4 regions of the Pseudomonas sp. ES4 genome follow, and region 2 is predicted to be linked to each of the others. Evidence: predicted binding sites of a transcription regulator. Region 2 holds the regulator's gene; each other region holds the start of a gene.

Region 1 (7,623 bases), on a different contig from region 2:
TTCGCGGCGCAATCGCAAAGCGGGATCACTCGTCTTCTGGCGGGCCCGACCGGCGAGCGCAACAGCTACGCCATTCTGCCGCGCGAACACGTGCTGTGCCTGGCGGAAGTCGAAGGCGATCTGCTCACGCAACTGGCGGCGGTATTGGCCGTCGGCGGTTCGGCGGTATGGCCGGAAGCTGAATTGACCAAGGCGCTGTTCGCACGTCTGCCTAAGGAAATTCAGGCGAAGATCAAGCTGGTTTCCGACTGGAGCAAGGACGAAGTGGTCTTTGATGCGGTTCTGCATCACGGCCATTCCGATCAGCTGCGCGCGGTCTGCCAGCAAGTGGCCAAGCGTGCCGGCGCGATTGTCGGGGTTCATGGTTTGTCGCAGGGCGAAACCAATATTGCGCTGGAGCGTCTGGTGATCGAGCGGGCGTTGAGCGTTAACACTGCTGCGGCGGGTGGTAATGCCAGCTTGATGACTATCGGTTAAACCGCAATAAGACCGGGCATCCGCAATGGGTGCCTGGTTTGCAAAACCCCTGTGGGAGCGGGCTTGCCCGCGATAGCGATGTATCAGTCACTGATGATGTTGGCTGGTCTGGCGCTATCGCGGGCAAGCCCGCTCCCACAGTTGCTTGTGTCGCCCGCTAAGTCGCTGCTCTGCTCCACCATCACCCATATCAATCATCCTGTTCAGCCCGCCCTCCCCACGCCTAGACTCGGTCCATTCCAAAAAAAGGTAGGCCGCCATGTCCGAGACGTTGCTCAGTTCCCGCAATCTGGCTTTCGAGCTGTATGAAGTCCTTGATGCCGAGGGCCTGACCCAGCGTGAGCGTTTCGCCGAGCACAACCGCGAGACCTTCGACGCCGCCATCGGCACCGCCCGCACCATCGCCGAGAAGTTCTTCGCCCCGCACAACCGCAAGGGTGACGAGAACGAACCGCGCTACGAGGATGGTCAGGCGATTCTGATTCCGGAAGTGAAACCGGCGGTGGACGCCTTCCTTGAAGCCGGTTTCCTCAACGCTGCGCGCAGTTTTGATGCCGGCGGCATGCAACTTCCTACGCTGCTGTCCCAAGCGTGCTTTGCGCACTTTCAGTCAGCCAACGCGGCGTCGACTTCTTATCCGTTCCTGACCATGGGCGCGGCGAACCTGATCGAAAGTTTCGGCACCGAGGAGCAGAAACAGCGCTTCCTGCAACCGATGATCGACGGTCGTTTCTTCGGCACCATGGCGCTGACCGAACCGCATGCTGGCTCGTCGCTGTCGGATATTCGTACCCGCGCAGAGCCTGCGTCTGACGGCACCTATCGCCTCAAGGGCAACAAGATCTTTATTTCTGGCGGTGATCACCCGCTGTCGGAAAACATCGTGCACATGGTGCTGGCCAAGTTGCCGGACGCACCGGCCGGGGTGAAGGGCATTTCGCTGTTCATCGTGCCCAAGTTTCTGGTCAACGATGACGGCAGCCTGGGCAAACGCAATGACGTGTTGCTGGCCGGGCTGTTCCACAAGATGGGCTGGCGCGGCACCACCTCCACCGCGCTGAACTTCGGCGATAACGGCGAGTGTGTCGGCTACCTCGTGGGCAAGCCACATCACGGGTTGAGCTACATGTTCCAGATGATGAACGAGGCGCGGATCGGCGTCGGCATGGGCGCGGTGATGCTCGGTTACGCCGGTTATCTGTATTCCCTGGAATACGCTCGCGAACGTCCGCAGGGTCGCGTGCCGGACAGCAAGGACCCGAATACCGCACCGGTGGCGATCATTCAACACGCCGACGTCAAACGCATGTTGCTGACCCAGAAAGCCTACGTCGAAGGCTCGTTCGACCTGGGGTTGTACGCGGCGCGGCTGTTTGACGACACCACGACCCTTGAGACTGAAGCCGAGCGCAAACAGGCCCATGAACTGCTGGATTTGCTCACGCCGATCGTCAAATCCTGGCCGTCGGAGTTTTGCCTCAAGGCCAACGAACTGGCGATCCAGATACTCGGCGGCCATGGCTACACCCGCGAATACCCGGTGGAGCAGTATTACCGCGATAACCGCCTGAACCCGATCCACGAAGGGACCCACGGCATTCAATCGCTGGACCTGCTGGGCCGCAAACTGGCGCAGAACGGTGGTGCGGGGCTCAAGCAATTGATCCGCCTGATTGCCGACACCGCCGAACGCGCTCAAGCGCATGAATCGTTGACCACGCTGCGTGAGCCGCTGGAGAAACTGGTGGCGCGCCTGCAAACGGTGACCATTGGCCTGCTGACGGATTTGGGGCAAGGCAAGGTTAATAGCAGCCTGGCGAACTCGGCGCTGTACCTGAAAGTGTTCGGGCACACGGTGATTGGCTGGCGCTGGCTGGAGCAGGCGATTCGCGCTGAGGAAGGGTTGGCCAAAGGGAATGCGGCGGATGTGAGCTTCTATAAAGGCAAGCTACAGGCGGCGCGGTATTTTCTGACGTGGGAAGTGCCGGGTTGTCACCATGAACTGGCGATTCTTGAGGCGCGGGATGATGTGTGCCTGACGATGCAGGATGAATGGTTCTGACACCCTCTCACTGATCGTTCCCACGCTCTGCGTGGGAATGCCTCAGGGGACGCTCCGCGTTCCAATGGGACGCAGAGCGTCCCGGGCTGCATTCCCACGCGGAGCGTGGGAACGATCGGTCAGCTGAGTTTGAAGCTACCCATCTGCCGCGCCAGATCATCGGCCAAGCGCTGCAATGTCTGACAGTCCTCACGGCAAGCCCTGACCTCCCCGGCGGTGGCACGGGCCAGATCTGAAATCCCCTGCACGTTCCGGTTGATCTCTTCCGTTACCGCCGACTGCTCTTCCGTTGCCGCCGCCACTTGATGGTTCATGTCGCTGATGCGCTCCACCTGGCCGGTAATCGCCGTCAACGACACCCCGGTGCGCTGGCTCGACTCGACGCCCGTGCCGGTCGCCGCTTGCCCGGAATGCATCGACGACACCGCGTTCTCCGCGCCTTGCTTGAGGCTGCCAATCATCTGCTGAATCTCATCGGTCGACGACTGCGTACGCCGCGCCAACGTGCGCACTTCATCCGCGACCACCGCAAACCCGCGCCCCATGTCCCCGGCCCGCGCCGCTTCGATGGCCGCGTTGAGCGCGAGCAAATTGGTTTGCTCGGAAATCCCGCGAATCACTGCCAGCACCTGATCGATGGATGCCACCTGATTGGCCAACTCGCCCACCGCGCTGGCAGCGAGGCCGATTTCATCGGACATGCTTTCAATATGCCGGATCGACCCGCCCACCACTTCCCGCGCCTGCATCGCCTCATCCCGGGCAGTTTGTGAAGCCACCGCGGCGTTGCCGGCGTTCTGGGCGATTTCCTGCACGGTCAGGCCCATTTCGTGGACGGCGGTGGCGACCATGTCGGTCATTTCCTGTTGGCGGCCAGAGCGTTCGGCGGTGTTGTCCACCACCCGCGCCACTTGGCCGACGGCCGTGCGTAAACGCTCGCTGGTGGTCAGCACTTCGCCGATCATGTCGCGCTGGCTTTCCAGGAATCGATTGAAGCCGCGAGCCAGGTCACCCAGTTCATCGGCGCGGCTGGAATCTAACCGGTGGGTCAAATCTCCACCACCGCTACCAATGGCTACCAGCGCCGCTGTTACCTGACGAATCGGCCGCACCAAGCCACGGGCCAACAACACCACCAGCATCAGGCACACCAGCGCCACCGCCAGGCCGATGCCGCTGCTCATCCACATCGCGCGGCGGGCTTCAGCGTAGATCTGCGACTGCGGCACTTCGGCCACCAGGGTCCAGCCCAGGTCCCGCAACGGCAGGCTCAATGCCAGGAAATCTTCGCCCTCGCGTATAAAGCTGCTACTGGTGGCGGCTTTTTGAGCCATGACCGCTTGCGCTGCCGGGGCGCCAATCTGTTCGGCCAACGTGCGTTTGCCGCTGAACTGAGCCTCGGGGTGAACCTGGATCAAACCGTCGGAACGTACGAGATAGACCTTGCCGCGCTCACCGAAGTTGAAGTTGTGGATCAGCTCCGACAGCTCTTTCATGCTCAGGCCAAGCCCGGCAACGCCCACGACTTTGCCGGCCTGCTCGACCTTGAGGTCGATGAACAGCGCCAACTCTCCGGTCGCGGTGTCATTGTCGATATTGAGGGTGCGCGGCTGGTTGCTGTCGAGAAACGAATAGAACCAGGCGTCTTTGGGGTTGGAACGGCTGAGGGTCCGGTCCAGGCCTTTTTCATTGAAGTAGTGGTTTGAAGCCGTGCCGACGATCAGCGCGGTAAAGGCTTTGTGCTCGGCGCGGATGCCTTCCAGATACTCCACGAAGGTATCGGTCTGGGCGCTGTTTTCGCCCCCGGCCAGCCAGTCGCGCACCATGCTGTTACTGGCGATGTCCTTGGCGGCGGTGAGGGGTTGAACGAGGATTCGCTCGATGTCGTTGCGCATCGCTTCGATGCTCGACGGCAGCGCTTGTTCGACCAGATAGCGCTCGGCGAGACGGTTGACCACGAGGGTATAAATGCCAACCACGATCAGGATACTGACCAGCAGGGCGGTGCCCATGCTTAGGATCAACTGCCATTGAATACTGCGTCGCCAGAACTGCATGGAGCACCCCCAAAGAATAAGAGGCTGAAACACTGCAACAGCCGTGCCGATTGTATACAACGCAAGCGACAATTTATTCTTTGGTTGTGCGCAAAGCCGATCAGGCCTGATTGATCGTCTTGGAAATCACTTCAACCGTGGCGCTGACTTGCTCTTGGTAACGGTCGAGTTCCTGCTTGTGCTGTTTCTGCATTTCGATCTGCTGGGAGCACAGATTCATCGCGGCCAATACCAGCAAGCGGTCACCGATCAGCGTCGGGTACTTCCTTTTGGTGTCAGCCAGGGCAGCCTTCAGCATTAACGCGGCGTCCAGCAGGGTTTGCTCTTCCCCGGCCGGCGCCTTGATCGAATAGTCCTCCCCCAGGATCGAGACGACTTTTACCCCTGCGGAGCCGTGATTCATGCGCTGACCGGGCCGGCGCTGACGCGCTCAACCAGGGCCTGGATGCGTGCAGCGGTGGCACCTTGTTTCTCTTCCTGTTCCATCAGGCTCAGTTGCAGGCTTTCGTTTTCATCCTTGGCCTGGGCCAATTCTGCGCTCAGGGTCTGGTTGCTGCCGAGCAGGGTCTGGTTCTGTTGCACCAGGTCGCTGACCAGCTGTTCCAATTGGCTTAGGGATGCTTCCAACATTTTGATTTTCCGAGCATTTTCAAAGGGCGCGTACGATAAAGAAAAGTCACCACGGATGCCAGGGGTATTGGGGCGCAAAGCCTTGATTTTCCTGGCGGGCGACCGTCCTCGCGAACTTTAAAGACTGTGATTGGCGGATCTGGTTCCTGCACTTCGTCGCCGAAGCGTTTGTGCGACAAAAACGCGCAGGGCCTCAAGACTTTAGTCGTATGACCGATAAGTCATCCATACGTCAGTCTCAGCGCCGCACGAATGCGCTCTTTTCGGTAAACACCATGTCCCTTCGTAATATGAATATCGCGCCACGGGCGTTCCTCGGTTTTGCCCTGATTGGCGGCCTGATGCTGATTCTGGGTGTGTTTGCCTTGAACCAGATGAGCAAGATTCGCGGTGCGGGTGAAGACATCGCCTCCATGAGCGTGCCGAGCATCAAGAGCCTCGACGAGTTCACTCAGTTGACCCTGCGCCTGCGAGTGCTGTCCTATCGTTTGCTGGTTAACCGCGAACCTGATGTGCAGCAGAAAACTTTCGAGCTGTTTGAACTGCGTAATCAGCAGATCCGCGACGCTCAACGAGTCTACGAACCGCTGATCGACGGTCCGCAGGAACGCGCTGCTTACGATCAATACGTGCAGTTGCTGGCGCAGTATCGCCAACTCGAAGACCGGATGAAGACGCTCTCGCGCAATAACCAGGTCGACGAACTGCGCGCCATGCTCAACAGTGAATTACTCTCCAACTCCGAAGCAGTCAACTCAGCCCTCGCGAAGTTGCTTGAGATCAACACCCAACAGATAGAAGTAACCGACACGCGTGCCGGTGAGCAGTATTCGATGTCCCTCAATCTGGTGATCACGTTGCTGGTCATCGCCAGTGGCCTGACCCTGCTTTTCGCCTGGTTGCTGACCAACAGCATCACCAAGCCGATCGCCAACGCCCTGAGCGCTGCCGAAGAAATTGCCGAGGGCAACCTGACTCGCCCGATCACCGTCGATGGTGAGGACGAAGCCGGCCGCTTGCTGCTGGCCATGTCGAAGATGCAGGACAAGCTGCGCGACACCCTGCAACGGATTTCCGGTTCCGCCACGCAACTGGCGTCCGCCGCTGAAGAGCTCAACAGCGTCACCGACGAAAGCGCTCGTGGCCTGACCCAGCAGAACAACGAAATCGAACAGGCCGCCACCGCGGTCAACGAAATGACCAGCGCCGTGGAAGAAGTCGCGCGCAATGCCGTCAGCACGTCCGAAGCCTCGAAAAATGCCACTACCTCCGCCGGTGATGGCCGTGACCTGGTGCAGGAAACCGTCAGCGCCATCGAACGCATGAGCGCCGACGTGCAGAGCACCGCCACCCTGATTGGCGAACTGGCCAACGAGTCCCGTGACATCGGTAAAGTGCTGGACGTGATTCGCGGCCTGGCTGACCAGACCAACCTGCTGGCATTGAACGCAGCCATCGAAGCGGCCCGTGCCGGTGAGGCCGGTCGTGGATTTGCCGTGGTCGCGGACGAGGTTCGTGCCTTGGCGCATCGCACCCAACAGTCGACCAGCGAAATCGAACGCATGATCGGCAGCATCCAGAGCGGTACCGAGCACGCGGTGGATTCGATGCGCAACAGCACCGAGCGCGCCGAGTCGACGTTGAACATCGCTCGTGGGGCTGGCATGTCGCTGGACACTATTAATAGTGCAATCGTCGAAATCAACGAACGCAACCTGGTGATCGCCAGCGCGGCCGAAGAGCAGGCGCAAGTGGCCCGTGAAGTGGACCGCAATCTGGTGAACATTCGCGATCTGTCGGTGCAGTCGGCGACCGGGGCCAACCAGACCAGTGCCGCGAGCAATGAGTTGTCGCGATTGGCGCTGGACCTGAACAACATGGTTGGGCGGTTTAGCCTCTAACAACCCTGTGGAGAGGGGATGTTGATCGTTCCCACGCTCCGCGTGGGAATGCAGCCCGGGACGCTCCGCGTCCCAAAAAGCGGACGCGGAGCGTCCGTTGAGGCATTCCCACGCAGAGCGAGGGAACGATCACTGTCCTTGCGCCCCCCCTCTGCAAAAAGCTTTTTGACAGCATCACATTTCAACAGGTTAGAATCGCTGGCACGCAGACTGCATGGTCAGTTTGCGCCCGCCTTTAGCTTTCTGGAGTACTGCCTTTGAATGCGACGACCATCAACAGCCTGTTCTTGATCGGCGCGTTGCTGGTAGGTGCAAGCATTCTGGTGAGCTCACTTTCATCGCGCCTTGGCATCCCGATTCTGGTGATCATCCTCGCGGTGGGCATGTCGGCCGGCGTCGATGGCGCCGGCATTATCTTCGATAACTACCCAACGGCTTATCTGGTCGGCAACCTTGCATTGGCAGTCATCCTGCTCGACGGCGGCTTGCGCACCCG
Region 2 (7,623 bases):
AGCTGCGGCAATCATGGTGACCCGTGCTTCCGGCTCGGAAGACATGGGCAAGCAGATCAATCGCCAGATGTTCGCCTCGCCCAAAGCGTTGGCGGTGGCGGCGGGTTTGATGGCGGTGATGGGCCTCGTGCCGGGCATGCCGCACTTTTCCTTTCTCAGCATGGCAGCCCTGGCGGCGGGCGGCGCGTACCTGTTCTGGAAGAAGCAGAACGTGGTCAAGGTACAGGCCCTGCAAGAGGTCAAGCGTCAGCAGGAATTGCTGCCATCGCCGGCTCGCGCTCAGGAAACCAAGGAGCTTGGCTGGGATGACGTCACGCCGATCGACATGATCGGCCTGGAAGTCGGCTACCGACTGATTCCCTTGGTGGACCGTAATCAGGGTGGTCAATTGCTGGCGCGAATCAAGGGCGTGCGCAAGAAGCTGTCCCAGGATCTGGGCTTCCTGATGCCGACCGTGCATATCCGTGACAACCTCGACCTGGCGCCAAGTGCCTACCGCCTGACCCTGATGGGGGTGATCCTGGCCGAAGCGGAGATTTACCCGGATCGCGAGTTGGCGATCAACCCGGGCCAGGTCTACGGCACGCTCAACGGCATTACCGCCAAAGATCCGGCTTTCGGCCTGGAGGCGGTCTGGATCGAAATCAGCCAGCGTGCCCAGGCCCAATCCCTCGGTTACACCGTGGTCGATGCCAGTACGGTAGTGGCAACCCACTTGAACCAGATTCTCTACAAGCATTCGAGTGAGTTGATCGGTCACGAAGAAGTGCAGCAACTCATGCAATTGCTGGCCAAAAGCTCGCCAAAACTGGCTGAAGAACTGGTGCCGGGCGTGGTGTCGCTGTCGCAGCTGCTCAAAGTATTGCAGGCGTTGCTGGCCGAACAGGTGCCAGTTCGCGATATCCGCAGCATTGCCGAGGCCATCGCCAACAACGCCAGCAAGAGTCAAGATACTGCCGCGCTGGTGGCCGCGGTGCGCGTCGGCGTATCCCGTGCAATCGTCCAAAGCATTGTAGGCACTGACTCCGAGCTGCCAGTGATCACCCTGGAGCCAAGGTTGGAACAAATATTGCTCAATAGTCTTCAGAAGGCAGGACAAGGCTCGGAAGAGGGTGTTCTGCTGGAGCCAAGCATGGCTGAAAAACTGCAACGTTCGTTGATCGACGCGGCGCAGCGTCAGGAAATGCAAGGTCAACCGGTGATTCTGCTGGTCGCCGGTCCGGTTCGCGCGATGCTGTCGCGATTCGGCCGATTGGCAGTCCCGGGTTTGCATGTGTTGGCTTACCAGGAAATACCTGACAACAAGCAAGTGACCATCGTTGCGACAGTAGGGCCCAACGGCTGAGGTAGTGGTTTATGCAAGTTAAGCGTTTTTTCGCCGCCGATATGCGTCAGGCCATGAAACTGGTTCGTGATGAGCTGGGCGCTGATGCCGCCATCATTGGCAACCGCCGGATCGCCGGTGGTGTCGAGCTGACGGCTGCCCTGGATTACAAGTTGTCGGCGCTGGCCCCGCGCGTTCCGAACATGGAACTCGAAGACGAGCTGCGCAAGACCCAATCGCGGATCGTCACCGCCCAGGCCGAACTGAGCCTGCGCAGCGATGGCGAGAGCGACAAGTCCACCAATCGCCAATTGTTCGCCGGCCTGCCACTGACCGCCGCCGAGCCGCTGATCGAACCGACGTACACCGAACCCCATCGTCCTGCACCGGTTGCGGCACCAGCCTCTGGTGGCGTCGACCCACGGGCCTTCGACTCGATGCGTTTCGAGCTCAACAGCCTGCGCGAACTGATGGAAGTGCAACTCGGCTCCCTGGCCTGGAATCAGCTGCAAGGCAGCCGTCCGGCCCAGGCCAATCTTTGGCGTCGCCTGCAACGCATCGGCCTGTCCGGCCCGTTGTCGCGCGATTTGCTGGCGCTGATTACCGATATTGAAGAACCTCGTCAGGCCTGGCGCATGTTGCTGGCACACCTGGCGCGGATGATCGCCACACCGGAAGTCGAGCCTCTGGAGGAGGGCGGCGTGATTGCCATGGTCGGTCCTGCCGGCATGGGCAAGACCACCACCCTGGCCAAGCTCGCGGCCCGTTACGTGCTCAAGTACGGCGCGCAGAACATCGCGCTGGTCAGCATGGACAGTTTCCGTATTGGTGCTCAGGAACAACTCAAGACGTTGGGCCGGATCCTCAATGTGTCGGTGACTCACGTCGATCCGGGGCAGTCACTGGTACAGGCGCTGGAGCCCTTGCTGCGCAAACGCGTGGTGCTGATCGATACCGCGGGCCTTCAGGCCAGCGATCCGGCACTGCGCATGCAGCTCGAAAGCCTGGCCGGTCGTGGCATCAAATCGAAAAATTATCTGGTTTTGGCAACCACCAGCCAAAAACAGGTTCTAACGGCCGCTTATCACAGTTACAAGCGTTGTGGGCTCGCTGGCTGCATCCTGACTAAACTGGATGAAACGGCAAGTCTGGGCGAGGTGTTGAGCCTGGCCATCAGTCATGAATTGCCGGTGGCCTACCTGACCGATGGCCCGCGGATCCCGGATGATTTGCATCTGCCGCGTCGTCATCAGTTGGTCAGTCGCGCCGTAAGCGTGCAAATGCAAGAAGAACCCAGCGAAGAAGCCATGGCTGACATGTTCGCTGATATTTACCACAGCCCGACCAAGCAGGTGGGCTGAGGTACTAATGACAGTTTTTGTACCTACATCGATGGCCTGCCATGCATTGTTCAGTTAATGAACGCGCAGCCAGTAATGTGGCCTCCGTCTAAGTAAGACAAGGTAAAGAAATTCATGGGCAGCATGCATCCCGTACAGGTGATCGCGGTGACCGGCGGCAAAGGTGGCGTCGGGAAGACTAACGTGTCAGTGAACTTGTCCCTGGCTCTAGCTGAGCTCGGTCGGCGCGTCATGCTGTTGGACGCCGATCTGGGGCTGGCGAACGTCGACGTCCTGCTGGGGCTGACACCCAAACGTACGTTGGCCGACGTGATCGAAGGCCGCTGCGAGCTGCGCGACGTACTGTTGCAGGGCCCTGGCGGCATCCGCATCGTTCCGGCCGCGTCCGGCACACAGAGCATGGTTCATTTGAGCCCGGCCCAGCACGCCGGCCTGATCCAGGCGTTCAGCGATATCGGCGACAACCTCGACGTGCTGGTGATCGACACCGCGGCGGGCATTGGTGACTCGGTCGTCAGTTTCGTCCGCGCAGCGCAAGAAGTCTTGCTGGTGGTCTGCGACGAACCGACCTCGATTACCGATGCTTACGCACTGATCAAACTGCTGAACCGCGATTACGGCATGAACCGCTTCCGCGTTCTGGCCAACATGGCCCAGAGCCCGCAGGAAGGGCGCAACCTGTTCGCCAAGTTGACCAAGGTCACGGATCGCTTCCTTGACGTCGCCTTACAATACGTCGGCGCGGTGCCTTACGACGAAAGCGTGCGCAAGGCTGTGCAGAAGCAGCGCGCCGTCTACGAAGCCTTCCCGCGGTCCAAGTGCTCACTGGCGTTCAAGGCCATTGCCCAGAAGGTCGATACCTGGCCGCTGCCTGCCAACCCGCGTGGGCACCTGGAGTTTTTCGTCGAGCGCCTCGTGCAACAGACCGCAGGACCTGTGCTATGACAGCCGGTGGCTACAACCTTTACAAGAAGTCGGCACGTGACGCGCAGTACGAGCTGATCGAGCGTTACGCGCCACTGGTTAAACGCATTGCCTACCACTTGCTGGCGCGTCTGCCGGCCAGTGTCCAGGTCGAAGACCTGATCCAGGCCGGGATGATCGGCCTGCTTGAAGTGTCGACCAAATACGACGCCAGCAAAGGCGCGAGTTTCGAGACGTACGCGGGCATTCGAATCCGCGGCGCGATGCTCGACGAAGTACGCAAGGGGGACTGGGCGCCACGTTCGGTCCACCGCAATACCCGGATGGTCAGCGACGCCATTCGCTCGATTGAAGCTAAAACCGGCCGTGACGCTAAAGATCACGAAGTTGCGGCCGAACTCCAATTGAGTCTCGACGATTATTACGGGATTTTGAACGACACCCTGGGTAGCCGGTTATTCAGTTTCGACGATCTGTTGCAGGACGGCGAACACGAAGGGCTGCACGAGGATGGCGCGAGTGCACATCTGGAGCCGTCACGCGATCTGGAAGATGAACGCTTCCAGGCGGCGCTGGCGGACGCGATTGCCAATTTGCCGGAGCGTGAGCGACTGGTGTTGGCGCTGTACTACGACGAAGAGCTGAACCTCAAGGAAATCGGTGAGGTCCTGGGGGTCAGCGAATCGCGGGTCAGCCAGTTACATAGCCAGTGCGCGGCCCGTTTGCGGGGGCGTTTGGGGGAGTGGCGAGCGCGCTGAAGGCAGTGTGGGGGCACTGCGAACGCGGCTGGTGGGGTGTTGAACCTTGCCGGTCACGATCTGTTGTGCTCCAGACAGTCATCGAGTGCATTGCCGGATTGATTGAAATGGCGTGTCCAGGTGCTGGGCGCGTTTAAGACTGCTTGGAGGTCGAATTGGACAAGAACATGAAAATCCTCATCGTTGATGACTTCTCAACGATGCGGCGGATCATAAAAAACCTGTTGCGTGACCTTGGGTTCACCAACACGGTCGAGGCTGACGATGGCATCACTGCGATCCCGGTCCTCAACAGCGGCAGCATCGACTTTCTGGTAACGGACTGGAACATGCCTGGCATGACCGGCATCGATCTGCTGCGTCACGTACGCGCGGATGAAAAGCTCAAGCACCTGCCAGTGCTGATGGTCACCGCTGAAGCCAAGCGCGAGCAGATCATCGAAGCGGCCCAGGCCGGTGTTAACGGCTATGTGGTCAAACCCTTCACGGCCCAGGCGTTGAAAGACAAAATCGAAAAGATTTTCGAACGCATCGGTTGATCCACTTCGCCACGGGGGAGCTATGGAGCATAACGAGTCTTCACAGGGCGATTTCGAATCGACCCTGAAAAAACACGCGGTCGAACTGGTCGAAAGCCTTGAAAAAGGCAGGTTCGGCGACGCTGTGCAACTGATCCATGAGCTCAATCAGACCCGTGACCGTGGCCTGTATCAGGAAGTGGGCAAGCTCACTCGCGAGCTGCATAGTGCGATCGTCAATTTCCAGATTGACCCGAACATGCCGCAAGCCGAGGAGGTCTCGCAGATCACGGATGCCACCGAGCGCTTGGGTTATGTGGTCAAGCTGACCGAAGCCGCGGCCAACCGCACCATGGACCTGGTGGAAAACGCCACGCCGCTGGTCAACGGCCTGAGCAACGAAGCCCAGGCCTTGAGCACCGATTGGGGACGGTTCATGCGTCGCGAAGTCGGGGCTGAAGAGTTCCGCGAGCTGGCTCGGCGAGTCGACGGTTTCCTGACACGCAGCAGCGAAGACAATCGCGTTGTGTCGAGCAACCTCAACGACATTCTGCTCGCTCAGGATTACCAGGACCTCACCGGTCAGGTGATCAAGCGCGTGACCCAACTGGTCACCGAAGTTGAAAGCAACCTGCTCAAGCTCGTGCTTATGGCCAGTCAGGTGGACCGCTTTGCGGGCATCGAACATGACCGTGAAGCGATGCTGGCAGAAAAAGATCCGCAAAAACATCTCTCTCAGGGTGAAGGTCCGCAGATTCATGCCGATAAAAGAGAAGACGTTGTGTCCGGTCAGGACGATGTAGACGATTTGCTTTCCAGCCTTGGATTCTAGGAGCACCCCTACACATGAGCTTCGGCGCCGATGAAGAGATCCTTCAGGATTTCCTGGTTGAGGCCGGCGAGATTCTAGAGCAACTGTCCGAACAGCTGGTCGAGCTTGAAAGCCGACCTGATGATGCGGACTTGCTCAATGCAATTTTTCGCGGTTTTCACACTGTAAAAGGAGGCGCCGGCTTCCTCCAGCTCAACGAGCTGGTGGAGTGCTGTCACATCGCCGAGAACGTGTTCGACATCCTGCGCAAGGGTGAGCGTCGCGTCGACTCGGAACTGATGGACGTGGTTCTTGAAGCGCTGGATGCGGTGAACGGCATGTTCACCGAAGTCCGCGAGCGCAGCCCGATCACGGCTGCCACACCAGAATTGCTGGCGGCACTGGCCCGTTTGGCCGAGCCGAAAACCGCCGATGAAACGGCACCGATCGCCGACGTGGTGGAAGAACCTGCCGCCGAGAGCGAGTCGGGTGACATCACCGATAACGAATTCGAACAACTGCTGGACTCGCTGAACGCCGTCAAGGCTCAGGCAGAAGCCCCGGCAGTTGTGCCAGCGCCGAGCAGCAATGCAGCGGGCAGCGACGAAATCACCGATGCCGAGTTCGAGTCGTTGCTCGATCAACTGCACGGTAAAGGCCAGTTCGCCGTCGATGCGGTAGCCTCGGCGCCAGCCGCACCGGTTGCCCCGAAAGCGCCAGGCGACAGCTCCGATATCACCGACGACGAGTTCGAAGCACTGCTCGATCAACTGCACGGCAAGGGCAACTTTGCCGTTGATGCGCTGGAGTCGGCCATTGCTGCGGTCCCGGCCCCGGCTGCGCCTACCGCAAAAGCGGCTGGCGGCGATCTGATCTCCGATCACGAGTTCGAATCGCTGCTCGACGAATTGCACGGCAAAGGCAAGTTCACTGAAGTCGGCACTGGCGCCGCTGTTTCGGCACCTGTCGCCAAGGCTCCTGCCGCTGCAGCGAAACCTGTCGCCAAAGCGCCCGAGCCGAAAGCCGAAGCGCCGAAGCCTGCTGCTACCCCGGCCCCGGCTCGTGCCGCGTCTGCGCCGCCAGCGGAAAAACCGGCCAGCGAAGCCGAGACCACCGTGCGCGTCGATACCGCACGTCTCGACGAAATCATGAACATGGTCGGCGAGTTGGTACTGGTGCGTAACCGTTTGGTCCGTCTGGGCCTCAACAGCGGCGACGAAGCCATGTCCAAGGCCGTGTCGAACCTCGACGTGGTCACGGCCGACCTGCAAACCGCGGTCATGAAGACCCGGATGCAACCGATCAAGAAGGTCTTCGGGCGCTTCCCACGTCTGGTTCGCGACCTGGCGCGCCAGCTCAAGAAAGAGATCAACCTGGAACTGGTCGGCGAAGAAACCGACCTCGACAAGAACCTCGTCGAGGCCCTGGCCGACCCGCTGGTCCACTTGGTGCGCAACTCGGTCGACCACGGCATTGAAGAGCCGGCCGAGCGTGAAGCGATGGGCAAGCCGCGCAGCGGCAAGGTGATCCTGTCCGCTGAACAGGAAGGCGACCACATCCTGCTGTCGATCTCCGATGACGGCAAGGGCATGGACGCCGACGTTCTGCGCGGCATTGCCGTGAAGAAAGGCTTGATGGACAAGGATGCGGCGGATCGCCTCAGCGAATCCGATTGCTTCAACCTGATCTTCGCGCCGGGCTTCTCGACCAAGACTGAAATTTCCGATGTCTCCGGACGCGGCGTGGGCATGGACGTGGTGAAAACCAAAATCGCCCAGCTCAACGGCACCATCAATATCTACTCGACCAAGGGCAAGGGCTCGAAGATCGTCATCAAGGTCCCGTTGACCCTGGCGATCATGCCGACGCTGATGGTCATGCTGGGCAACCAGGCGTTTGCGTTCCCGCTGGTGAACGTCAACGAGAT
Region 3 (7,623 bases), on a different contig from region 2:
AAGGTACACGCCGGTTTGTTCCAGGCGACGCAGATAGCTGGTCGGACTGTAGAACTCGATATCGGAATTTCCATACGCCGGGTTGAACGCATCAATCGGGGCAAGACCACCGCTGGTCCAGTCGACCACGGTTTTGCGACGCTGGTAGTCCGCACCCATCAGTACGGTGTGTTTGGTTGCACCGGTGAAGAACTCTGCTTGCAGCATGTTATCGACAATGAATGCATGAAGTTTCTCGTCGCCACCGGTGTAATAACGATTCAACTCATTACTGGACGGTGTGGTCCAGCCATAGGCATAGACCTGATCCAGCTTCACTTTGGAGTCGAGGTAACGGAAGTTCTGTCGTGCCGTGAAGACATTGTTGAAGCGATGCTCGAACTGGTAACCGAAGGACTGCTGATCACGCTGGAAGCCATCAATGCTCGGTTCGCCCTCGAAGAAGTGTGGGGAAATTCGATTCCCATTGCGCTGATGAATGGTGCCGCCGGCCGGCACGCCACCGTGATAACCACCGTCTGGATCGTGCTGCAAATACGCTTGTAGGGTCAGCGAGGTGTCTTCGGTGAAATCGATGCTAACCGTAGGCGCGAGGGCGAAGCGTTTTTCTTTGTTGTGATCGAACTGTGTGTCGGACTGATCCGCCAGCCCTGTCAGGCGATAGGCTACGCGTTTGTCGTCATTCACCGGGCCGCTGAAGTCGAAACCCATGCCACGCTGACCCTGAGTGCCCACCGTAGCTTGAACCTGATGATAGGCCTCATACAGCGGCCTCTTACTGGTCAGCGCCACCAGGCCGCCGGGTGAGCTGCGACCATAGAGCACCGATGACGGCCCTTTGAGGATATCGAGGCGCTCCAGAAAGTACGGGTCTACCTGCATGGTGCTGTAGGTGCCACTGTCACCCATGGACTTCAAGCCATCCAGATAAATGTTATCCACCGAACCATCGTTGAAGCCGCGCAGCGCCACGTAGTCATAGCGATGGGTTGCGCCATAAGGGTTGGTCAACACGCCGGGGGTGTAACGCATGGCCTGGGAGACGGTTTGCGAACCTTGATCGTCCATTTGCTCGCGGGTTACCACCGAGACGCTTTGCGAGGTTTCCAGCAACGCAGTACTGGTCTTGGTGGCGATCTGGCTATGTGTCGCGTTGTAACCGTCCATGCTGCCCAGCGCATTACCGAGGGCAAAGCCTTTGATGTCGGTGGTGGGCAATGCCAGCGCTTCGGTTTCGGCGACCGGGCGCAACACGTAGCTGCTGCCATCCTGACTCACGGCCTCCAGACCCGAACCGCTGAGTAAACGTCGCAAAGCCTGATCTGCCGAATATTCGCCCTGGACGCCGGGTGACTGGAGGCCCCCGGTTTGCGAAGGAGTCATCGATAAGGTAATTCCCGCCTGACGCGCAAACTGGTTGAGCACATCGCTCAACGAGCCTGCGGCAATATTGTAACGGTGGCTGCTGACCTCGCTGCCCGCTGCCGCTACGCCCAGTGTCGGCAATACGCCGACACCCAGCGCGGTGGAGAACAGTGCAGCGCGTACGGCGTAGCGCAGGGCGCCTGAATCGGCGGCGAAAAGAAGAGGGTTCTTACTGGTGGCGCGCACAGTCATTGTAGGTTTCCGTAGGAAGTCGCTGAAGTCAGGATTGAAGTGCTTACTGACTAAGCCGGACTTGCCCGCAAAACCCGCCAAAAATAATTCAGGCCTGTCGCTCCAGCGTCACCCACCAGCGAGTGCGATAGCGCAGTTGCACCGGCAGGGTTTGCGGCAGGATGGCCAGCAACCTGTCGGTGTTCTCCAGTCGGAAAACCCCGGACAGCCGTAAGTCGGCAATGTCCGCTGCGCACGTCAGATAGCCGTGGCGATAGCGCCCGACTTCATCCAGGAAATCCCCCAGACGCATATTGCGAGTCACGATCAGCCCGTCGACCCAAGCGCCGGCATCCATGTCCAGCGGCGGCGCCAGCTTCGCCTGGTGATGATCGATCAGATAACTCTGCCCGGCCTGCACCTGGGTCGGCGTGCCACCGGCGGCAAGCGGTGAATGTATGAGGACCATGCCGCCGGTAACGCTGAGCCGCGTGCAGTCGTCGTCCTGCCGCAGGATGAAACGTGCCCCCACTCCTTCATATACACCCTGGCGACTTTGCACCCGCAGCGGTCGATCAAACGGAGATCCTTCGTCGATCCCGCCGCACGTCACGATGACCTCGCCGCGAGTCAGTTTGATCAGCCGCTGCTGCGCGTTGTAATCCAGATCCACTGCACTGGCGGTGTTGAGTTCCAGTCGCGTGCCATCGGGCAATTGGAAACCGCGCCGTTCGCCCGTGGCGGTGGCGAAGTCGGCGGTCCACTGTTGCCAGCCCACCGCATCTTTGCCCAGCCACGCCACCGACCCTATCAGCAACGCTCCTGATAGCAGCTTCAAGGCCTGGCGGCGACCCAGTCCCTGGGCGCTGTTTTCCAACGTATTGAAGGCCACTTGAGCACCGGGCACTGCCCGCAGGTTGCTGCTCAACTCGGCTTGCAGCGACTGCACCCGTTGCCAAGCCAGTTCGTGTTCATGGTGTTCAGCCCACCAGACCTCGCATTGCTGACGTAGCCTGGCATTAGCCGAGTTGTTACGCAGACGCAGCAGCCAATGGATGGCTTGTTTGACGACCTGCTGATGCGGTTCCCCGCGTCGAGTCAGCGACAAGTTATCCACAGGCATCACGTTTCATACCGCAGCACGTAGCAGTGATACAGCGCGTCGGCGACATAGCGCTCAACTGAACGCAGAGACAAGCCCATCTGCTCGGCGATGTGTTTGTGGGTAAGTCCTTCGCACTGCGCCAGCAGAAACGCCTGACGCACTTTCGGCTTCAGGCCTTCGAGCATGCGCGCGATGCTTTCCAGCAACTCAAGCACTAATGCCCGCGCTTCGACGCTCGGGGTTTCGGACTCGGGCAAATGGGCGATGGTTTCCAGGTAGGCGCGTTCGATTTCTTCACGACGCCAATGGTCGATCACCAGCCCACGGGCGATCGTTCGAAGAAAGGCGCGGGGAGCCTTGAGCTCCAGGCGTTCGGTTCTGTGCAGCAGCCGCACAAACGTGTCCTGAGCCAGATCCGCCGCATCGGCTGCATTACCCAAACGCGCGCGCAGCCACGTGTTGAGCCAACCGTGATGGCTGCTGTAAAGCGCCTGTACTGCAAACTCAGGTGAGGACATGGATGCGACAGCCCGAACATCACAAATGATAATTAGTCGCATTGTCATCAAGGGTCCGGGAATTTGCAACAGCCGGACAAACAGTCGCCACTCTAAAAAGGCTGATCAGGCGCTTTGGCACGCCGTTCGGCGGGTATCTGACAGGAATGCCGACCATTTCGTACAAACGCCTAAGTTTTCTCCGGTTTGTGCCGACAGCCTGATGAGACATGCGTGCACCAAAGTAGAGCGGCTCCAGAGTCCTGCCTGCGCTGTTACATGGAATGTTGCATCCCGGAACGCATCCCCACTTTTTGCATAAGAAGTCCCATGAAATGAATCTCAAATTCAGCCATAAAATCCTTCTGGCCGCCTCCGGCGTCGTGGTGCTGGCTTTTGCGTTGTTCACTTTGTACAACGACTATCTGCAGCGAAACACCATTCGTCAAAACCTTGAATCGAGCGTCCAGCAGGCCGGCGACCTAACCGCCAGCAGCGTGCAGAACTGGATGAGCGGCCGCGTGCTGGTGCTGGAAAACCTCGCGCAAAACGTCGCCCATCAAGGCGCCAATGCCGACCTTCCCGGGCTGGTCAATCAACCGTCCCTGACCTCGAACTTCCAGTTCACCTACGTAGGCCAGGCCAACGGCGTGTTCACTCAGCGTCCGGACGCGAAGATGCCCGACGGTTACGACCCGCGTCAGCGTCCCTGGTACAAACAGGCCGTGGCTGCCGACAAGACCATGTTGACCCCGCCTTACATGGCCGCCGTCGGTGGCCTGGTGGTGACCATCGCCCTGCCGGTGAAAAAGAACGGCGAGTTGCTCGGCGTGGTCGGTGGTGACCTGAGCCTGGAAACCCTGGTGAAGATCATCAACTCGGTGGACTTCGGTGGCATCGGTCACGCATTCCTGGTCAGCGCCGACGGTCAGGTGATCGTCAGCCCGGACAAGGACCAGGTGATGAAAAACCTGAAGGATATTTACCCGAACGCTGGCGTACGCATCGAGAAGGGTAATCAGGAAGTCACCCTGAATAAGCAGGACCGTATCCTTTCGTTCACGCCGGTCAATGGTTTGCCGAATGCTGAGTGGTACATCGGTCTGTCGATCGACAAGGACAAGGCCTACGCGCCACTCAGCCAGTTCCGCACTTCTGCGCTGATCGCGATGTTCATCGCCGTGACGGCCATTGCCGTGCTGCTGAGCCTGTTGATCAACGTGCTGATGCGTCCGCTGACCACCATGGGCCGTGCGATGCAGGACATCGCTCAGGGTGAGGGCGACCTTACCCGACGTCTGGCCGTGGAAAGCAAAGACGAATTCGGTGAGCTGGGCGGTTCTTTCAACCAGTTCGTTGAGCGAATTCACGCATCGATTTCCGAAGTGTCGTCGGCCACCCGCCAGGTTCACGACCTGTCGCAGCGGGTAATGGCCTCGTCCAACGCCTCGATCGTCGGTTCCGACGAGCAAAGCGCCCGCACCAACAGTGTCGCCGCGGCGATCAACCAGTTGGGCGCCGCCACCCAGGAAATCGCCCGCAACGCCGCCGATGCTTCCCAGCACGCCAGCGGCGCGAGCGAGCAGGCCGACGACGGTCGTCAGGTGGTGGAGAAAACCATTCTGGCGATGACCGAGTTGTCGCAGAAAATCAGCCTGTCCTGCACGCAGATCGAAACCTTGAATGCCAGCACCGACAACATCGGGCACATTCTGGATGTGATCAAAGGCATCTCCCAGCAGACCAACTTGCTCGCACTCAACGCGGCCATTGAAGCGGCCCGCGCCGGTGAAGCCGGTCGTGGTTTTGCGGTGGTGGCGGACGAGGTGCGTAACCTCGCTCACCGAACTCAGGAATCGGCGGAGGAGATTCACAAGATGATCACCTCGCTGCAGATCGGTTCTCGCGAAGCGGTGACCACGATGAACGCCAGTCAGGTCTCCAGCGAACAGAGCGTCGAAGTGGCGAACCAGGCTGGTTTGCGACTGGTCAGCGTGACTCAGCGCATCGGCGAAATCGACGGCATGAACCAGTCGGTGGCGGCGGCGACCGAAGAGCAGACGGCGGTGGTGGAAACTCTCAACGTCGACGTTAACCAGATCAACCTGCTGAACCAGCAGAGCGTGGCCAACCTCAATGAAACGTTGAAGGATTGCGATGCGTTGTCCCTGCAGGCGAACCGGTTGAAGCAGTTGGTCGACAGCTTCAAAATCTGATCGAGCGATGTAAAAGAGCCCGCTGTGGAGTCATCCACAGCGGGCTTTTTCATGCCTTACGCAAACAGCTTCAACACATTGTTCATCGAGTCATCGGCAAAGCCCTGCACGAAATCCGTGAACCCCGGCAGTGCCTCGGCGCCACCCTGTACGGGTTCGGCGATGATCGTCCAGGTCGCTCGGGATTTGTTCGCGCCCAGCGGTTCGACACTCATCGCCGCCCATAAATTGGCTACGCCCAAGGTGTTGTAAATCGTGGTCCAGGTCATGTTCAGCGCCTGGTCATCCCGGGAGTTGAGTTGCTCGACCACCAGGTTGCCGTCCTTGAAGAATTTCTTGCGCAGGGACGACACGCCTTCGCCGGTCATCTCGATGTGCGACAGCGCTGGAATGAATTGATCGAAGCCGGCGAAGTTACCGACCACTGCCCAGACCTTCCTGGCATCGGCGGGCACTTCCACCGAGGACACCACGTGGCAGCCTTGCGGATTTTTGATCAGGGTGTCGGGTTGTAGGGTTTTCATGGTTTTGCTCCGGTTGAGTGAATCAGATGAAGTTGATTTCTTTGAGGTAGTCGCAGCCGCGACGCAGCAGCGCCGGGGATTTTTCCGGGTAATGCGCGCCCATCTGCCGCACGCCCGCCTGAGCGTTGGCGTGGCCGATCATTGAGATGTCGCCGATGTCTTCCTCGAAGCCGTTGAGGTAGAAACCGAGCACGCCAAACAACGCGTTGTCGCTGTCGACCCGACCCAGTTGCTGCTGCCAGTCGGCGACGCTGACCATGGAAAACTCCCGACCTGCCTCACGGAATGACGCGACGTAGTTGTCCCAGCTCAGAGGCTCGGGGTTGTGCAGGTTGAACACCGCTTTTTCCGCTGAATAACGGCTGGCATGGAAGGCGATGAACCGGGCGAGAAAGTCCACCGGCATCAGGTCGAAATTCAGCGCGAACTCCGGCACCTGGCCGAGCTGGATCGAGCCTTTGAGCATCAGCATCAAGCGATTCTTGTGCGGCTGGCAGACACCGGTGAGGCTGTTGAAACTGATGTTGCCGGGACGATAAAGATTGACCCGTACGCCACGTTCGCGAGCCCGTTCGAGGATTCGCTCACCGACCCATTTGGACAGGTTGTAGCCGTTCTTGATGTAGATCGGCGGGGTCTGCGCGGCGGGCAATTCCAGCACCCGGCCATCGGCGGAAATCGTGCTGGAAGCCGAGAGCGTCGAGACGAAATTGAAGATCTTTTTGCTGCGCCCTTCGCACAACCGAAGGCACTCGAAAATCGGCTCGACGTTGTCCCGCGCCAGCGACTCGTAATCGAGTACGTGATTGACGTTCGCGGCGTTATGCACCAACGCGCCGAACTGCCGATCCAGTCGCTCGTAAACATCCGCTTCGAGCCCCAATGACGGACGCGTGATGTCCGCCGCGTAGACCCGCACCCGGCTCAGGTCCAGATGCTCCAGGCGGTTTTCTCGCAACGCATGGGCAAACCGCTCGGCCGCCGATTGCCCGCCGCCATCGCGCACCAGGCACGCAACTTCGCTGGCACCCCAGGCGAGCAATGCTTCGACGATGTGCACGCCGACAAAGCTGTTGGCGCCGGTCACGATCACCTTGTGCACATCGCCCATGCGGTTGACTGGCAACGGCTGGATATCCAGTTCGCGGAAGGCATCGGCCAAGGCCTTTTCGCTCAATACCTCTTCGGTGCCGGAACCGCGCACCAAGGTCGCCAACTTGGCGATGGTCGGCAATTCGATGAAGCGGTTAATCGAGATGCTGCGACCAAATTCTTCACGCAAACGTAAAAGCATGCGCGACAGCAGGATCGAGTGGCCGCCCAGGTTGAAGAAACTTTCATCGGTGGAAATATCGCTGGCCGGCAGCTCCAGCAGCTCAGCCCAGATCTCCAGCAGCAGCGCCTCGTCGGCACTGGCGGGCAAGCGCCGCAGCGTGTTTTCGGACACATTCACGGGCATTGCCAGCAGCGCCTTGCGGTCGACCTTGCCGTTGCTGGCGAACGGCATGCTCGGCAGTTCGGTCCACGCTGTGGGCTGCATGTAATCCGGCAGGAACTGCATCGCATGAGCCTTCAGGGCTTCGCGAGCGGTGCCGGGTTGATCCTCCTGAGGCTGCGCGAGGAAGGCCAGAATCCGTCGATGGCTGTCGATGACCACCGCCACCTGGCGGTACAACTGACTGTCA
Region 4 (7,623 bases), on a different contig from region 2:
GAATTCGGCGCCTGGATCGAAAAAAACCGGCACCCACAGGGAAGTCCTGCACAAGTGATCATATTTCTCACTTGTACTGAATCAGAGGCACTACTGAAGGAAAGCGCAACCAAGCAATCAAGACAGGCAAAAAATCGCAACGGCTCAACACTTTGCATTGCCTACAATTTGAATTCACGCGGTCTGACGATTCTTGATCATTCTTTTTACCTGACACGCAGCAGGTAACGCTTGAAGAGCATTCAGAAAGAGGAATCAGAAGGAAGGTATTACAGAGACAAAAAGAGCGCTGAACATGATGTCCGCAGGAAAATCCCCCTATTCAGAAATTGTGGCCTTGTCACCGACAAGGCCACAACTCTACGGTTTCAAAGGTCTCAGAAAAGCTTCCGGCCTTTGTTCGCCGCAATACGCATGCGCAACGCGTTGAGCTTGATGAAGCCCGCCGCGTCGGCCTGGTTGTAGGCGCCGCCATCTTCTTCGAAGGTCGCAATATTGGCATCGAACAACGATTCGTCGGACTTGCGACCAGTGACGATCACGTTGCCCTTGTACAGCTTCAGGCGCACAACGCCGTTCACGTGAGCCTGGGACGCATCGATCATCTGTTGCAGCATTAGACGCTCAGGGCTCCACCAGTAACCGGTGTAGATCAGGCTGGCGTATTTAGGCATCAGCTCGTCTTTGAGGTGAGCCACTTCGCGGTCCAGGGTGATCGATTCGATCGCTCGGTGGGCGCGTAGCATGATGGTGCCGCCTGGGGTTTCGTAGCAGCCGCGGGACTTCATGCCCACGTAACGGTTCTCGACGATGTCGAGACGGCCGATACCGTGTTCGCCACCGATACGGTTCAGGGTCGCCAGCACGGTAGCCGGGGTCATTTCGACGCCGTCCAGTGCCACGATGTCGCCGTTGCGGTAGGTCAGTTCCAGGTATTGCGCTTTATCTGGAGCCTTCTCCGGGGAGACGGTCCATTTCCACATGTCTTCTTCGTGCTCGGTCCAGGTGTCTTCCAGCACGCCGCCTTCATAGGAGATGTGCAGCAGGTTGGCATCCATCGAGTACGGGGATTTTTTCTTGCCGTGACGCTCGATCGGGATGTTGTGCTTTTCAGCATAATCCATCAGCTTTTCACGGGAGAGCAGGTCCCATTCGCGCCACGGAGCAATCACTTTCACACCTGGTTTCAAGGCGTAGGCGCCCAGTTCGAAACGAACCTGGTCGTTGCCCTTGCCGGTGGCACCGTGGGAAATGGCATCCGCGCCGGTTTCGTTGGCGATTTCGATCAAGCGCTTGGCGATCAACGGACGAGCGATGGAAGTACCCAGCAGGTACTCGCCTTCGTAAACGGTGTTGGCGCGGAACATCGGGAAAACGAAATCGCGCACGAATTCTTCGCGCAAGTCGTCGATGTAGATCTCTTTCACGCCCATGGCCTGTGCCTTGGCGCGTGCAGGTTCGACTTCTTCGCCCTGACCCAGGTCAGCGGTGAAGGTCACGACTTCACAGTTATAAGTATCCTGCAGCCACTTGAGGATCACCGAAGTGTCCAGGCCGCCGGAATACGCCAGAACGACCTTGTTTACGTCCGCCATGCCATCACTCCACGGGGTTCTACGGAAAGCCGCCAAGTCTACCGCTCATGCAGGGCAATTTACAGAGGCGCGACAGCTTATGACGACGAAGCGACAGATTATGTCGAGTGAGCGACGAAAACAGCGGGTTCAGGAGGTCGAGGCGGCGCTCGCCGATGCCGTGGCCTGAGGGGCCGGTTTCTCGGTGGGCGCAACCCGCGCGAGGTGCACGTTGACCCGACGGTTCTTCGCCCTGTTAGCGGAGTTGGTATTGGGCGCCAATGGATAACGCTCACCATGAAAACGCACGGTGATCTGCGACTCCTGAATGCCGTTGGCCTTGAAGAATTCCATGACTGCCAGGGCCCGACGTCGCGACAAATCCCGATTGGTCAGGCGGTTGCCGCTGTTATCGGAGTGGCCATCGAGCTCGATGTGGTTGACCGTCGGATCAGCCTTCATGAACTCCAGCATCACTTGTAATTGCGCCTTGGCCTGCGCGTCCAGATCCATGCCTTCGCCGGGGAAGCCAATCTGCGACTGTTTAACCTGCTCGAAATTCTTCGGCAGCAGCTTCGCCACGCAGCCCTGATAATCATTAAATGCCTGGCTGAACTTGACGGGCAACAGACGCACTTCTGACACTCGACCATCGCCCGAGTGATGTCGAACGACCGGACTGCGACCATCCAACAGGCCACTGATCAAGCGGCCGGCCTGAACTTGCGAGCTGTTGAACAACACATTGCCGCTGCCAATTCGCACAGAACCGAGGTTGATGTCGCCGCGCCCCGGCTGCCAAGGGGCAGCCGCCGCCAGCAGGGTGGCCGAACCACCGCCGATCATCGCGTTATATGCCTTCAGACGGAACGTCGCTTGCTCACCCGCACGGCGCACGAACTCACCCGAACCAAAATCAGTGATCGGCTGAGTCAGACGACATTCGAACTTGTCTCCTTCGACCGTCCACTCAATGCTCTCCAGACGGGTCTGGAAAGTGAGCGCCATCGCAGGAAGGCTGGCAAACACACTGAGCAAGGCTAAATAACGCTGGCGCACGGGAGGCTCCACTGGCTTCTACAACAAAAAGACCGACACACAGATGTTTACGGCATACCTGTTGGATATCGGAAGCTTCCTGCAAAACTTGATAGCGAGTGCCTGGAAGAGTCTTTTCCGGTAGCATTCCCCTCAGTTTGACCCGCCTGGAATCCCCTCATGTCCGACCGCCTGACCCTGCTGCGTCCCGACGACTGGCATATTCATCTTCGCGATGGTGCTGTGTTGCCCAATACAGTCGCGGATGTGGCGCGCACCTTCGGGCGCGCCATCATCATGCCCAACCTGGTACCTCCGGTGCGTAACACCGCTGAAGCCGACGGCTATCGCCAGCGGATTCTCGCTGCACGCCCGGCTGGCAGCCGCTTCGAACCGTTGATGGTGCTGTACCTGACCGACCGCACCCAGCCCGAAGAAATTCGCGAGGCCAAGGCCAGCGGCTTCATTCACGCCGCCAAGCTGTACCCGGCCGGCGCGACCACCAACTCGGACTCTGGTGTCACCAGCATCGACAAGATTTTCCCTGCACTCGAGGCCATGGCCGAAGTCGGGATGCCCTTGCTGGTTCACGGTGAAGTCACCCGTGGCGATGTCGACGTGTTCGATCGCGAAAAAATCTTCATCGATGAGCACATGCGTCGTGTGGTCGAGCGCTTCCCTAGCCTCAAAGTGGTGTTCGAACACATCACCACCGCCGACGCCGTGCAGTTCGTCAACGAGGCTTCGGCCAATGTAGGCGCGACCATCACCGCGCATCACCTGCTGTACAACCGCAACCACATGCTGGTGGGCGGGATTCGGCCGCACTTCTATTGCCTGCCGATCCTCAAGCGCAACACCCATCAGGAAGCCCTGCTCGACGCCGCCACCAGCGGCAGCGACAAGTTCTTCCTCGGCACCGACTCGGCGCCCCATGCCCAGCACGCCAAAGAAGCCGCTTGCGGCTGCGCCGGTTGCTACACCGCTTATGCAGCGATCGAGATGTATGCCGAAGCCTTCGAACAGCGCAGCGCGCTGGACAAGCTCGAAGCCTTCGCCAGCCTGAACGGCCCGCGTTTCTACGGCCTGCCGGTGAACACCGATCGCATCACCCTGGTCCGCGAAGAGTGGACCGCCCCAACCAGCCTGCCATTTGGCGAGCTGACCGTAATCCCGCTGCGCGCCGGTGAAAAACTGCGCTGGCGCCTGCTGGAGGAACACGCGTGAGTGAAGACCATTTCGACGACGAACAGGACGGTCAAGGCGGCGGAGGTGGTTCGCGCCACCCGATGGCTGAGCGCTTCCGTGGATACCTGCCCGTTGTTGTCGACGTTGAAACCGGTGGTTTCAACTCTGCCACTGACGCCTTGCTGGAAATTGCCGCAACCACTATCGCCATGGATGAAAAAGGGTTTGTGTATCCCGATCACACCTATTTCTTCCGCGTCGAGCCTTTTGAAGGCGCGAACATTGAAGCGGCCGCGCTGGAGTTCACCGGGATCAAACTCGACCACCCGCTACGTATGGCGGTGAGCGAAGAAACGGCCCTGACCGATATTTTCCGCGGCATCCGCAAGGCCCTGAAAGCCAATGGCTGCAAACGGGCGATTCTGGTCGGGCACAACAGCAGCTTCGACCTGGGTTTCCTCAACGCCGCTGTCGCGCGTCTGGACATGAAACGTAATCCGTTTCACCCGTTCTCAAGCTTCGATACCGCGACCCTGGCCGGTCTGGCTTATGGCCAAACCGTGCTGGCCAAGGCCTGTCAGGCCGCCGATATCGACTTCGACGGTCGTGAGGCCCACTCGGCTCGCTACGACACCGAGAAGACCGCCGAGCTGTTCTGCGGCATCGTCAATCGCTGGAAACAAATGGGCGGCTGGGAAGACTTCAACGACTGATCCCGGTCGCTGGATTTATCCCGCCCATAAAAAAACCGGCCTCTACGGCCGGTTTTTTTATGCCTCAAACGTACCTTACAGCGCAGCAGCGTGCTCGGTCAGGTAAGCCGCAACACCTTCGGTGGAAGCGGTCATGCCTTTGTCGCCTTTTTTCCAGTTGGCAGGGCAAACTTCACCGTGCTCTTCGTGGAATTGCAGTGCGTCGACCAGACGAACCAGCTCTTCGATGTTACGGCCCAGCGGCAGGTCGTTGATGATCTGCGAGCGGACAACGCCTTTGTCGTCGATCAGGAACGCACCACGGAAAGCTACGCCGTCAGCGGACTGAACGTCGTAAGCCTTCATGATTTCCTGCTTGATATCGGCAGCCATGGTGTAACGGACCTGGCCGATACCACCATTGTTGACCGGGGTGTTGCGCCAGGCGTTGTGGGTGAAGTGCGAGTCGATCGAAACGGCGATCACTTCAACGTTGCGTGCCTTGAAGTCAGACATGCGGTTGTCCAGAGCGATCAGCTCGGACGGGCAAACGAAGGTGAAGTCCAGTGGGTAGAAGAACACCAGGCCGTATTTGCCTTTGATGGCCGACGACAGGGTGAAGCTGTCTACGATTTCGCCATTGCCGAGTACAGCCGGTACGGTGAAGTCAGGGGCTTGTTTGCCTACGAGTACGCTCATTGGATATCTCCTGGTGTAAAAACGTGAAGTTCCGGGTTTGTGCCAACCTGCCACCTTCGGGCGACAGCCCTGTGACACGAACCCGCTTCATAAGGACCGGCCATCATACACTGCGTTTTTGGCCTGTCCTTAACGGTTTTTTTGTCAGGGGAAATGCTATCGAGAGGTTTTCCTCATGATCGATGCGCAGAGGTAACCGTTCGTCAGGCTTGAACAAAGCTTTCAGAAACCACTTTGACAATCATTCTCGTTAACATTAAGATCCATCGCAATTGAGTCACAACCAGCGACGGTTTTCACTTATGTATGTTTGCCTCTGCACTGGCGTCACCGACGGTCAAATCCGCGAAGCGATCTATGAAGGTTGCTGCAGTTATAAGGAAGTCCGTCAGGCCACCGGCGTAGCCAGCCAATGCGGTAAATGTGCCTGCCTTGCCAAGGAAGTGGTCCGCGAAACCCTGACCAAATTGCAATCCGCCCAGGCCGCGATTCCCTACCCTGTAGAATTTACTGCCGCGTAATTAACGTATTTCAAAGAACCGGACTAGATGTCCGGTTTTTTTATGTCTGAAAATCAAACGCTTACGCTCTAGACGCGGAACACAAACATTCTTATTCCGATTAATTTTCATTTAAGTTTCAATAACTTAGGTTTGACACTCTTAATATCGCAGCTCAAACTCTGCCTCATAGACAGCTATTTAGGGCAGGATCCCATCATGAAAGGCGACATTACAGTCATCCAGCATCTCAACAAGATCCTTGCCAATGAGCTGGTCGCGATCAATCAATACTTCCTGCATGCACGTATGTATGAAGATTGGGGCCTGAACAAACTTGGCAAGCACGAATACCACGAATCCATCGACGAGATGAAGCACGCGGACAAGCTGATCAAGCGCATTCTGTTCCTTGAAGGCCTGCCGAACGTCCAGGACCTGGGCAAGCTGCAGATCGGCGAGCACACCCAGGAAATGCTTGAGTGCGACCTGCGTATCGAGCGCACCGGTCATGCGGATCTCAAAGCGGCTATCGCTCATTGCGAAACCGTTGGCGACTTTGGTAGCCGTGAACTGCTTGAAGATATTCTTGAATCCGAAGAAGAACATATCGATTGGCTGGAAACCCAACTGGGCCTGATCGATAAAGTCGGTCTTGAGAACTATCTGCAATCGCAGATGGGCGAAGAGTAAGTTAGCGCCCGCTAAACTCGGAACAATAAAAAGCCCCGCTCTCTTTTAGGAGGCGGGGCTTTTTTATGCCTGTTCTTGCAGGAGCATGGCTTGCCCGCGATGAACGATGACGCGGTGTTCTTGCTGAACCGCGGCGCCTGCATCGTGAGCAAGCTTTGCTCCTGCAAAGAGCTAATCAGGCTTCGGTCTTGCCAGCAGCAGCTTTTTCAACAGCAGCCTTGATGGTGGTTTGCAGCGAACCGTCTGCAGCCATCTCGGTCATGATGTCGCTACCGCCGACCAACTCACCGCCTACCCACAGTTGCGGGAAGGTTGGCCAATTGGCGTATTTTGGCAGGTTGGCGCGGATTTCCGGGTTCTGCAGGATGTCCACGTAAGCAAATTTTTCACCACACGCCATCACGGCCTGCGCGGCTTTCGCGGAGAAGCCACACTGCGGGGCATTCGGCGAGCCTTTCATGTAAAGCAGAATGGTGTTGTTAGCAATCTGCTCTTTAATCGTTTCGATGATATCCATGGAGCACCTCGGCTGAACTTTCCGACTCAGGGGTCGGCACGGTGGCGCATTGTAACGGAAACCCGAGCACCCTGCTCGGTCTCCCCGACAGACTTGATCAAGCCGCCGCCACGGTCACTGGCACACCGTTCAACGCCGCATTGCCCGACAACTCATCGAGCAGGCATTCGTCGGTCAGGTCATTGGCGCTGGAGCCCGGCTGACCACTGGCAATGGTCATCTGCACGCCTGGCCGCGCATGGCCCCAACCGTGCGGAAGGCTGACCACGCCTTTCATCATATCCAGACTGCCAAGCACTTCAACTTCGATCTCACCGACCCGCGAACTGACCCGCACGCGCTGCCCGTCGCTCAGCCCACGGCTGGCCAGGTCATCCGGGTGCATCAGCAATTGATGACGCGGCTTGCCCTTCACCAGGCGGTGATAGTTATGCATCCACGAGTTGTTGCTGCGCACATGACGGCGGCCAATCATCAGCAACTCATCGACCGCGGGAGCTTGCAAGGCCGCAAAGCGCGCCAGGTCGGCAAGGATCGCTGGCGGCGCAGCCTGGACGCGCTGGTTTTCGGTTTTCAGGCGAGGCGCCAGGTTGGATTTCAGCGCACCGAGGTCGACGCCATGCGGGTGATCGAACAAGGTCGCCAGCGACAATTTCTGCTGCGAAGCATCGCCATACAACCCCATCCGCAAGCCACGATCGATCATCTGCGCTGGCGGGATC

The links. The regulator FliA, encoded in region 2, starts transcription of late flagellar genes. The targets are predictions, from matches to a motif close to CTAAAGTTTNNNNNNNNNNNGCCGNTAA.
Region 1: ACQ4OB_RS27435 (methyl-accepting chemotaxis protein) is a predicted target of FliA. The motif match lies at 5,419-5,446, and genes of this name have one in related genera.
Region 3: ACQ4OB_RS27485 (methyl-accepting chemotaxis protein) is a predicted target of FliA. The motif match lies at 3,390-3,417, and genes of this name have one in related genera.
Region 4: ACQ4OB_RS12610 (flagellar protein MotY) is a predicted target of FliA. The motif match lies at 2,699-2,726, and genes of this name have one in related genera.

What each region holds. Positions count from the first base shown of each region.
Region 1 is NZ_JBOBDO010000044.1:9,737-17,359, forward strand. It holds gene putA (trifunctional transcriptional regulator/proline dehydrogenase/L-glutamate gamma-semialdehyde dehydrogenase) at 1-477, shown strand, start outside; gene ACQ4OB_RS27410 (acyl-CoA dehydrogenase) at 737-2,539, shown strand; gene ACQ4OB_RS27415 (methyl-accepting chemotaxis protein) at 2,659-3,504, opposite strand; partial or broken gene ACQ4OB_RS27420 (HAMP domain-containing protein) at 3,526-4,596, opposite strand; gene ACQ4OB_RS27425 (cell division protein ZapA) at 4,697-4,999, opposite strand; gene ACQ4OB_RS27430 (hypothetical protein) at 4,996-5,226, opposite strand; gene ACQ4OB_RS27435 (methyl-accepting chemotaxis protein) at 5,502-7,127, shown strand; gene ACQ4OB_RS27440 (potassium/proton antiporter) at 7,385-7,623, shown strand, end outside.
Region 2 is NZ_JBOBDO010000021.1:36,858-44,480, reverse strand. It holds gene flhA (flagellar biosynthesis protein FlhA) at 1-1,345, shown strand, start outside; gene flhF (flagellar biosynthesis protein FlhF) at 1,357-2,685, shown strand; gene fleN (flagellar synthesis regulator FleN) at 2,800-3,630, shown strand; gene fliA (RNA polymerase sigma factor FliA) at 3,627-4,367, shown strand; gene ACQ4OB_RS21235 (chemotaxis response regulator CheY) at 4,535-4,906, shown strand; gene ACQ4OB_RS21230 (protein phosphatase CheZ) at 4,929-5,717, shown strand; gene ACQ4OB_RS21225 (chemotaxis protein CheA) at 5,732-7,623, shown strand, end outside.
Region 3 is NZ_JBOBDO010000045.1:1,285-8,907, forward strand. It holds gene ACQ4OB_RS27470 (TonB-dependent siderophore receptor) at 1-1,617, opposite strand, end outside; gene ACQ4OB_RS27475 (FecR domain-containing protein) at 1,706-2,719, opposite strand; gene ACQ4OB_RS27480 (sigma-70 family RNA polymerase sigma factor) at 2,719-3,219, opposite strand; gene ACQ4OB_RS27485 (methyl-accepting chemotaxis protein) at 3,534-5,414, shown strand; gene ACQ4OB_RS27490 (SRPBCC family protein) at 5,471-5,938, opposite strand; gene ACQ4OB_RS27495 (amino acid adenylation domain-containing protein) at 5,961-7,623, opposite strand, start outside.
Region 4 is NZ_JBOBDO010000009.1:47,288-54,910, reverse strand. It holds gene ACQ4OB_RS12620 (hypothetical protein) at 1-228, shown strand, start outside; gene ACQ4OB_RS12615 (argininosuccinate synthase) at 378-1,595, opposite strand; gene ACQ4OB_RS12610 (flagellar protein MotY) at 1,725-2,633, opposite strand; gene pyrC (dihydroorotase) at 2,793-3,839, shown strand; gene rnt (ribonuclease T) at 3,836-4,513, shown strand; gene ACQ4OB_RS12595 (peroxiredoxin) at 4,589-5,191, opposite strand; gene ACQ4OB_RS12590 (bacterioferritin-associated ferredoxin) at 5,494-5,712, shown strand; gene bfr (bacterioferritin) at 5,911-6,384, shown strand; gene grxD (Grx4 family monothiol glutaredoxin) at 6,560-6,901, opposite strand; gene ACQ4OB_RS12575 (molybdopterin oxidoreductase family protein) at 6,999-7,623, opposite strand, start outside.